2 regions of the Nocardia sputi genome follow, and region 1 is predicted to be linked to the other one. Evidence: riboswitches for the same ligand, from Rfam matches in the RefSeq annotation. Region 1 holds a riboswitch; the other holds the start of a gene.

What was found. A riboswitch is a leader RNA that binds a small molecule or an ion and turns the genes downstream of it on or off. The one in region 1 is predicted to bind cobalamin.
Region 2: another riboswitch for cobalamin. It lies ahead of metE (5-methyltetrahydropteroyltriglutamate--homocysteine S-methyltransferase); the one in region 1 lies ahead of M8859_RS29510 (FecCD family ABC transporter permease).

What each region holds. Positions count from the first base shown of each region.
Region 1 is NZ_JAMFLC010000025.1:80,249-84,434, reverse strand. Features, by position in the region: gene M8859_RS29525 (TIR domain-containing protein) at 1-699, shown strand, start outside; gene M8859_RS29520 (hypothetical protein) at 702-935, shown strand; gene M8859_RS29515 (choice-of-anchor K domain-containing protein) at 1,356-1,916, shown strand; cobalamin riboswitch at 2,150-2,368, shown strand; gene M8859_RS29510 (FecCD family ABC transporter permease) at 2,479-3,531, shown strand; gene M8859_RS29505 (ABC transporter ATP-binding protein) at 3,531-4,186, shown strand, end outside.
Region 2 is NZ_JAMFLC010000001.1:384,514-388,699, reverse strand. Features, by position in the region: gene metE (5-methyltetrahydropteroyltriglutamate--homocysteine S-methyltransferase) at 1-2,194, opposite strand, end outside; cobalamin riboswitch at 2,339-2,569, opposite strand; gene M8859_RS01950 (pyruvate carboxylase) at 2,928-4,186, shown strand, end outside.

The DNA.
Region 1 (4,186 bases):
GTTCCGGCTCCGGGTTTCCAGACATCCAAGAAGTCGGCCCGACAGGCGCTGCTGGTAGCCGCGGGGCCACGTGGCACGATCGACTGCCACAGCGGAAAACTCGTGGACGCGATCCCGCCCGACCGAGTCGTCGACTACGGCATCGACGACGACCGCGGCCGCATCCTCTGGCGCGACGAAGCAGGACGACTGCAGATCACCGGATGGGACGGCGATTCCTCCGACGTCCGCACCACGCCCGCACCCGTGGAGGTCAGCAGGCCGGGCGCGCGCGTCTCGGTGTCGGACTCGCTGATCGCGGGAATCGCCGAAGGCGAGGGGCTGCTGCGCATCTACCGGTCCGCCTCCGGCGGCTGGCAACAGCAGACGACTATTCCCGTGACAGTGCAACGTATCGTCGGCCTCGCCCTGGCCGATCACGGCACCCTCGCAGTCGTGGTGGCCGAGGATTCGACCTTCGAGATCTTCGACATCGCGACCGGTCGCCGCCTCATGGCCAGTCGCCAATCAATAGACACCACCATGCATCCGCAAAGAATCGCGCTGTACGAATCGGATGGCTTCATCACCATCCTGCTGTATCGAAAGGATGAGTTGACTTCGCAGCGCGCCGTCGAGATCCCGATCACGGTTCCGCTGCTGATCGACCAGCTGTGTACCGCGTACTCGGCGCCTGCTTGCTCCGGTGCTGGAGGGTGAGGATGAACTCCGACATAGACGTCTTCCTGTCCTACGCGCGCAAGGCGGATGAGGACATCGCTCCCGCACTGCAACAAGGCCTGGAGACGCCCGGCCAAACCATGGAGCAGCGCCCCGCGGGTATTCCGCGACCGTACCGAGCCCTCCGCCCGCACGATCTGACCAGCTTTCGCCGACCTCGTGAGTCTTGTTCGCGCCACCGCAACGGGCGTCAGTCGCGGTATATCGCTACGTGAGCGCCGGCGGCGGTTCCGATGCTGAAAGGACCTGCACACGAGGCCGCGCCATGACCTGATGGACTGAACGAACCGCTCCATGAGCCGCTGTAAGGACCGAAGGCCATTCGAATCCCTCTCGGTGGAGATCGCTCCAAGCGTGGTCCGGCGACTTTCGGTTTCCTGCACGAGGTTGTTACGACGGACCGACTCGCCGACTACCGCGATCAGGGCCGGACCGGTCGCAGCGCAGGATGTGGGTCCAGACCGTTGCCCGGCGGACGGGCAACGGGACGTTGCGGGTCGGTTGCCTTGCCTGCCGACGAGTAGCGTTGACTCGCAGACGATTTCGATGACAAGTTGCCTCCGTGGAGGGATGATGGAGTCTCGTTGGATAGACAGATCATCCGGTGAGATCCGGGTCCAGGGAGGGTTTCTGTCGTGGGCAAAGTCAGCACCAAAGGGGAATGGACGCGTGTCAGCGTCGACGAGACACAGTTCGAAGGTCTGAGAAAACCTGGCGTCGCATCCAGCAGCGGCATCAGATCCAGCATCAGGTGGGGCAGCGCGCAGGACAGCGAGAAGAGCGGTTATGACTTCACGGGTCTCACCGACGTCGATGCCCGCCTGGACGGCAAGGATTTCAATCTCGGCATCTTCGCGCACTACAACCGCCGAATCCACCTCGAGCACACGCAGTTCTGGGTGTACCTGAAGGTCACGGTGGACTTCCAGGACGAGGGGTTCGACCACACCTTCACACTGCGTTTCCGCCATAACGAGACGGCCAACCAGCCTGGCGACGTGTCCGACGTGGTCAAACTGCCCGTAGTCCACGAGAACGACATCGTGTACATCGACGACACCGAATACAAGGTGTCGATCACGGGTTTCTTGGATCAGACCGGGCAGGTGATCCCGCAGTTCCAGAATCCCGAGGGCAGAACCAAAAGAGTCTGGCTCGTTGCCCGGTTCGAGCCGACGGATGAGCCGGGCTCCTGACCCCAGCACCGATCCCGCCGACGCAGGACCTCACCGCCGTGCGGCGAAAACAGGCACGGCGGTCCGGCTCAGCAGGGGCTACGAGCGCGTGAACCGGCCCGCCATTCTCGCGCGCAGCGACCGGACACGGGTAGCCGAGCACCCGACCGGAGTTCGGATGCACAGCCCAGCGCCCGCGGCGCGCGCTCCGGGCCGGTAATCGAGGCGACGGCGTCCCGCGGGCGGCTCGAATGCTACTGTGACCGAGCGCTGGTTGCCGCTCGTCCCCCGGACGGGCGGCTCGTAAGAGGGAATCCGGTGGGAATCCGGAGCTGCCCCGCAGCGGTATGTGGAAACGACCGCGGTCATCAGCACTGGGCTCCGAGCCCGGGAAGCGACCGCCAGTAGGCGAGGCCGAAGGTTCCGGTGTCACGTCCACGAGCCCGAAGACCTGCCCGCGTGGCCGAGCCGATGGCGCGGCCTTCTGTCGACTCCGAGGGAGCGGTTGACGAGGTATGGGTCCTGTGGTGCTCGCCTGCCCGCGCACATCCGATTTCGAGACGGTGTGGGTAGAGCTGGACCGATGAGAAGTGTCGAGAGGCGCCGGCTGTCGGTCGCCGTGCTGGTCCCCAGCCTGATCACGGCGCTGGCAGTGGCCTGCGTGCTCGCTCTGGCGCTGGGCGCGGCTCATATCCCCTGGCGTGACACGGTCTGGTTCCTCTGGGCCGAACTCACCGGCGGGACGGTGGTCGCCGCCGACGTCGCCAACTATCGGATCGTCGTCGATTCCCGGCTGCCCCGCGTACTCTTGGCGGCCCTGGTCGGAGCCGGTCTCGGCGGGGTCGGACTGCTCGTACAGGCTATGGTCCGCAACGCGCTCGCCGACCCATACGTCCTCGGGATCTCCTCGGGTGCGTCGGTGGGCGCTACCGCAGTCGTACTCTTCGGGGTCTTCGGCGCGCTCGGTATCTACGCGCTGTCGACCGCCGCCTTCGCCGGGGCGCTGGGCGCCACGGTGCTCGTCTATCTGATGGCGCGTTCGGCCTCTGGGCTGGTGCCGCTGCGCCTGGTGCTCACCGGTACCGCCCTCGGCTACGGCTTCTCCGCGGCGACGACGGTGCTGGTATTCCTTGCCCCGCACGGGGATGCCGCCCGTTCCGTGATGTTCTGGCTGCTCGGGAGTCTGGCCGGGACAACCTGGCGAATGGTGCCACTGGTCGCCGGGGTTGCGGCGATCGGACTGGCGGTCATCGCCGTGTACGCGCGACACCTCGACGCACTGTCGATGGGAGACGAGGTCGGCGCCGCTCTCGGGATGAACGCCTCCCGGTTCCGGCTGCTCCTGTTCGTCGTCTCCGCCGCGATGACGGGATGTTTCGTTGCGGTTTGCGGGGCGATCGGCTTCGTCGGACTGGTGGTTCCGCATATCGCCAGACTGCTGGTGGGCGCTGGCCACCGGCGCCTCACCATCGTGACACCGCTACTGGGCGCCGTGTTCCTGGTGACCGCGGACCTGTTGGCGCGGACACTCTTACCACCGCAGGAGTTACCCCTGGGCGCGATCACCGCGGCGGTGGGGGTTCCCGTGTTCGTTCTGTTGATGCGACGCCGCGGCGCACTGGTGGAGCACGGCTGATGCGGGTCGACTACGAGAATGTCACGGTCGAGTTCGACGGCACGACGGTCGTCGAGGCGGTGACCTTGGCCGCCGCGCCAGGAGAGTTCATCGGCATCGTGGGCCCGAACGGCAGCGGTAAGTCCACCCTGCTGCGTTGCCTCTACCGCGCACTGTCGCCGACGACGGGACGAGTCCTGGTCGGCCGTACGGATATCGCGGCGATCAGCATGCGCGAGAACGCCCGTCAGGTAGCGGCGCTCACCCAGGATACGACTACTCCGTTCGACTTCACCGCCGCCGAGGTCGTCGCCACCGGACGACTACCGCATACCGCGCTGCTGCGGGGCACGCACCGACGCGACCGGGGGATCTGTTCCGCGGCGATGGCGACGGCCGATATCGGGCATCTCGCGTCGCGCGGATTCCTGTCGCTGTCGGGCGGTGAGCGCCAGCGTGTTCTGATCGCGCGGGCGCTTGCCCAGCAGCCGCGCGTTCTGGTCCTGGACGAGCCGACCAATCACCTCGATGTCCATCACCAGTACAGCGTTCTGTCCGCGGCGCGAGATCTGGGCATCACCGTGGTGGCGGCGCTGCACGACCTCAATCTGGCCGCCCAGCACTGCGACCGGATCTTCGTCCTGCACGCGGGCCGGCTCGTGTGTTCGGGCCCCCC
Region 2 (4,186 bases), on a different contig from region 1:
CGCAGTCCGGATTCACCCAGAGCCGTTCGGCAGGAACCGCCTTCAGTGCCGCGCGCAGCGCCGTGGTGAGCTCGTCCACACTCGGCACCCGCGGTGAGTGGATGTCGTACACGCCGGGGCCTACGCCGAGGTCGAACCCCGCCGCGTTGAGGTCGTCGAGTACCTCCATGTGGGAGCGCGCCGCCTCGATCGATGTGACATCGGCGTCCAGCCCGGCGATCGCATCGATCACCTCGCCGAATTCCGAGTAGCACAGGTGGGTGTGGATCTGCGTCGCGTCGGACACCCCGGAGGTCGCCAGCCGGAACGACCGCACCGACCACTCCAGGTACGCGGCCTGATCGGCCGCGCGCAGCGGAAGCAGCTCACGCAGCGCCGGTTCGTCGACCTGGATGATCCGGATGCCCGCCTGTTCCAGATCCACGGTCTCGTCCCGGATCGCCAGCGCCACCTGCCTGGCGGACTCGCCGAGCGGCTGGTCGTCGCGTACGAACGACCACGCCAGAATCGTCACCGGGCCGGTCAGCATGCCTTTCACCGGCTTGTCGGTGCGCGACTGCGCGTAACCGATCCACTCGACGGTCATCGGCTCGCGCCGCGCGACGTCTCCGAACAGGATCGGCGGCCGCACGCAGCGCGTCCCATAGGACTGCACCCACCCGTGTTCGGTCGCCGCGAACCCGTCGAGTTGCTCGGCGAAGTACTGCACCATGTCGTTGCGCTCCGGCTCGCCGTGCACCAGCACGTCGAGTCCCAGCTCCTCTTGTAGCGCGATGACGTCGGCGATCTCGGCGCGCATCCGGCGCGCGTACTCGGCCTGGTCGATCTCGCCCTTCCGTAGCGCGGCTCGTGCCTGTCGGATAGCCGAGGTCTGCGGGTAGGAACCGATCGTCGTGGTCGGCAGCGCGGGCAGCCGCAAACGGTCCCGTTGCAGTTCCCGGCGTTGTTCGGCGGGAGCGCGGCGGGTGGCGTCCGGCCCGAGCGCGGCCAGCCTGGCGCGCACCCGCGGATCGTGCAGCCGTGAATCCGACCTCCGCGAGGCCAGCGCCGCACGCGCCGCGGCCAAGTCGGCCGCGATCGCCTCCGTGCCTTCGTTCAGTCCCGTCGCGAGCAGGCGCACTTCGGTCACCTTCTCCGCCCCGAACGCCAGCCAGGACCGCAGCCGCTCGTCCAAGCGTGTCTCCGCCGCCAGGGTGTAGGGCACGTGCAACAACGAACACGAGCTCGAGACCGCTACGTGCGCGGCCGAGCCCAGCAACGTACCGAGGGTGGCCAGGGCGCGGTCGAGATCGGTGCGCCACACATTGCGACCGTCCACGACCCCCGCGACGACCAGCTTGCCCGCCAGCGCGGGCACGGACGCCACCGCGGAGACGTCGGTCCCGGCGGTGAAGTCGAGGGCTACTCCTTCTATACCGGTGCCCGCCAGCGCGGTGAGCGCGGCATCCGGCTGCCCGAAATAGGTCGCCACCAGGATCGCCGGACGATCGGTGGCATCGGCGAGTTCGTCGTAGGTGATCTGCACCAGGCCGATCTCCTCCGCCGTGAGGTCGGTGACCAGCACCGGCTCGTCGATCTGCACCCACTCAGCACCGGCGACGGCCAGTCTGCGCAGGAGTTCCCGATACAGCGGCAGCAGCTCGATGAGCCGCGCGAGGGCGGGTCCGCCGGTCGCTTTGGCCAGCTTCAGGAAGGTGATCGGGCCGATCACCACCGGCCGCGCGGGCACGCCGAGCTCGAGCGATTCCCGCACTTCCGCCAGCAGCTTGTCCGGGTGCAGCGAGAACGCGGTCTGCGGACCGATCTCCGGAACCAAGTAGTGATAGTTGGTGTCGAACCACTTGGTCATCTCCAGCGGCTCGACAGTGTCGGTGCCGCGCGCGGCGGCGAAGTAGCGTTCCAGCGGGTCCGCGATCCCGGCGACCCGTGCGGGCAGCGCGCCGAGCAGGACGGCGGTGTCGAGCATCTGGTCGTAGTAGGAAAACGTGCCGACCGGGATCGAGTCCAGTCCCGCGGATCGCAATCCGGTGAGCTGGGCCTGCCGCAGGTCGCGCGCTACGGCGTGCAACTGTCCGGCGTCGATCCCACCTGCCCAATAGGCTTCGGTGGCCCGCTTGAGCTCACGCCGGGGCCCCACTCGCGGTAGCCCGAGAACCGTTGCGGTGAACGGCTTTTGCTGTGCAACAGTCACGATGTTTCTCCATTGCCGAGGACGAGAAGCCATCGCCGTACGGGCAGGCGGAGACCTGCGACATGCCGGTGATATCCCGGCGAGGAGCCCGACACGTCAGCTGGTGATCCGCACGCCCAATCCACGAGGCGGTGGCCGCCGGGTACGGCGTACCCGGCACGGCTGGCAGGTCTTCGGACTCGCGGGCACCGGCCGGGGGACCGGCATACGCCGGGGTGCTCCCCGATGGCCGACCTACTGGCCGTCGCTTCCCGAGTCGCGAAGCTTTCCGACTCCGCTGAACTCAGTGCCTGGTGACGGCGGTCGTTCCTGCATACCGCTGCGGGACAGTCCCGGATTCCCACCGGGTTCCCTCTCACCCGCCGTGACGTCGCCGCCCGGGCGGGCTCGACTCCGTCGCGCGACGTCGGGGCTCCATCTCGTCGCACTGCGGTGAACCAGCTGCCCCCTCAGCATAGGACGCGGCGGGCCCGAGCGGGGCGACCGGCCCGCGACAGAGCGCCGATGGCCGGGACATCAGCGGCTCGGGCACGAGGTGGACGCTGCGACCCCGAACCTTCACCACCGCCCCCCGAGCCGGAAGTCGGCGTTCGGACAGCACACCGGTTGCCGGCGCGCCGCCCATGTGTCGGCGCGATGAACGCAACTTCGCAACGGTGTTAGTCGGCGTTGTGAAGAGGTTTACGAAGGGGGATTGCGTGTCGGTGCGGTTCACGCAGCCGGGTACCTTAGTTCAATGTTCTCGAAAGTCTTGGTTGCCAACCGTGGCGAGATCGCCATTCGAGCCTTCCGCGCGGCTTACGAACTCGGCATCGGGACGGTCGCCGTGTTCCCCCACGAGGACCGCAATTCGGTCCACCGGTTGAAGGCGGCGGAGTCGTACCAGATCGGGGAGCCCGGCCATCCGGTGCGGGCTTACCTGTCGATCGAGGCGATCATCGCGGCGGCCAAGTCGGCGGGGGCGGACGCGATCTATCCGGGCTACGGGTTCCTGTCGGAGAACCCGGACCTGGCGGCGGCCTGCGCCCGCGAGGGCATCACCTTCATCGGCCCGTCGGCCGAGGTGCTGGAGCTGGCGGGGAACAAGGCGCGCGCCATCGAGGCCGCCAAGGCCGCAGGCCTGCCGGTGCTGCGCTCGAGCGCGCCCTCGTCGGACGTGGAGGAGTTGCTGGCCGCGTCGCGGGAGCTGGAGTATCCGATCTTCGTCAAGGCGGTCGCGGGCGGCGGCGGGCGCGGCATGCGCCGGGTCGCCGCTCCCGAGCAGCTGCGCGAGTCGATCGAGGCGGCGTCGCGGGAGGCGGAGTCGGCGTTCGGTGACCCGACGGTATTCCTGGAGCAGGCGGTGGTGAACCCACGCCATATCGAGGTGCAGATCCTCGCCGACCGGCACGGCAACGTCATGCACCTGTTCGAGCGGGACTGTTCGGTGCAGCGCAGGCATCAGAAGGTGATCGAGCTCGCGCCTGCCCCGAATCTGGATCCCGCGCTGCGGGAACGGATCTGCGACGACGCGGTCGCCTTCGCCCGGCAGATCGGTTACTCGTGCGCGGGCACTGTGGAATTCCTGCTGGACGAGCGCGGCAACCACGTCTTCATCGAGATGAACCCGCGAATCCAGGTGGAGCACACGGTCACCGAGGAGATCACCGATGTGGACCTGGTGCAGTCGCAGCTGCGCATCGCCGCGGGGGAGACGCTCGAGCAATTGGGTCTGAGCCAGGACGCGGTGACGATCCGGGGCGCGGCATTGCAGTGCCGGATCACCACCGAGGACCCGGCCAACGGCTTCCGTCCCGACACCGGGCGCATCACCGCCTATCGCACGCCGGGTGGCGCGGGTATCCGCCTCGACGGCGGCGCGAACCTGGGTGCGGAGATCGGAGCCTACTTCGACTCCATGCTGGTCAAGCTCACCTGCCGTGGCCGCGACTTCGGTGCGGCGGTGGCGCGGGCGAGCCGGGCACTGGCGGAATTCCGCATCCGCGGTGTGGCGAC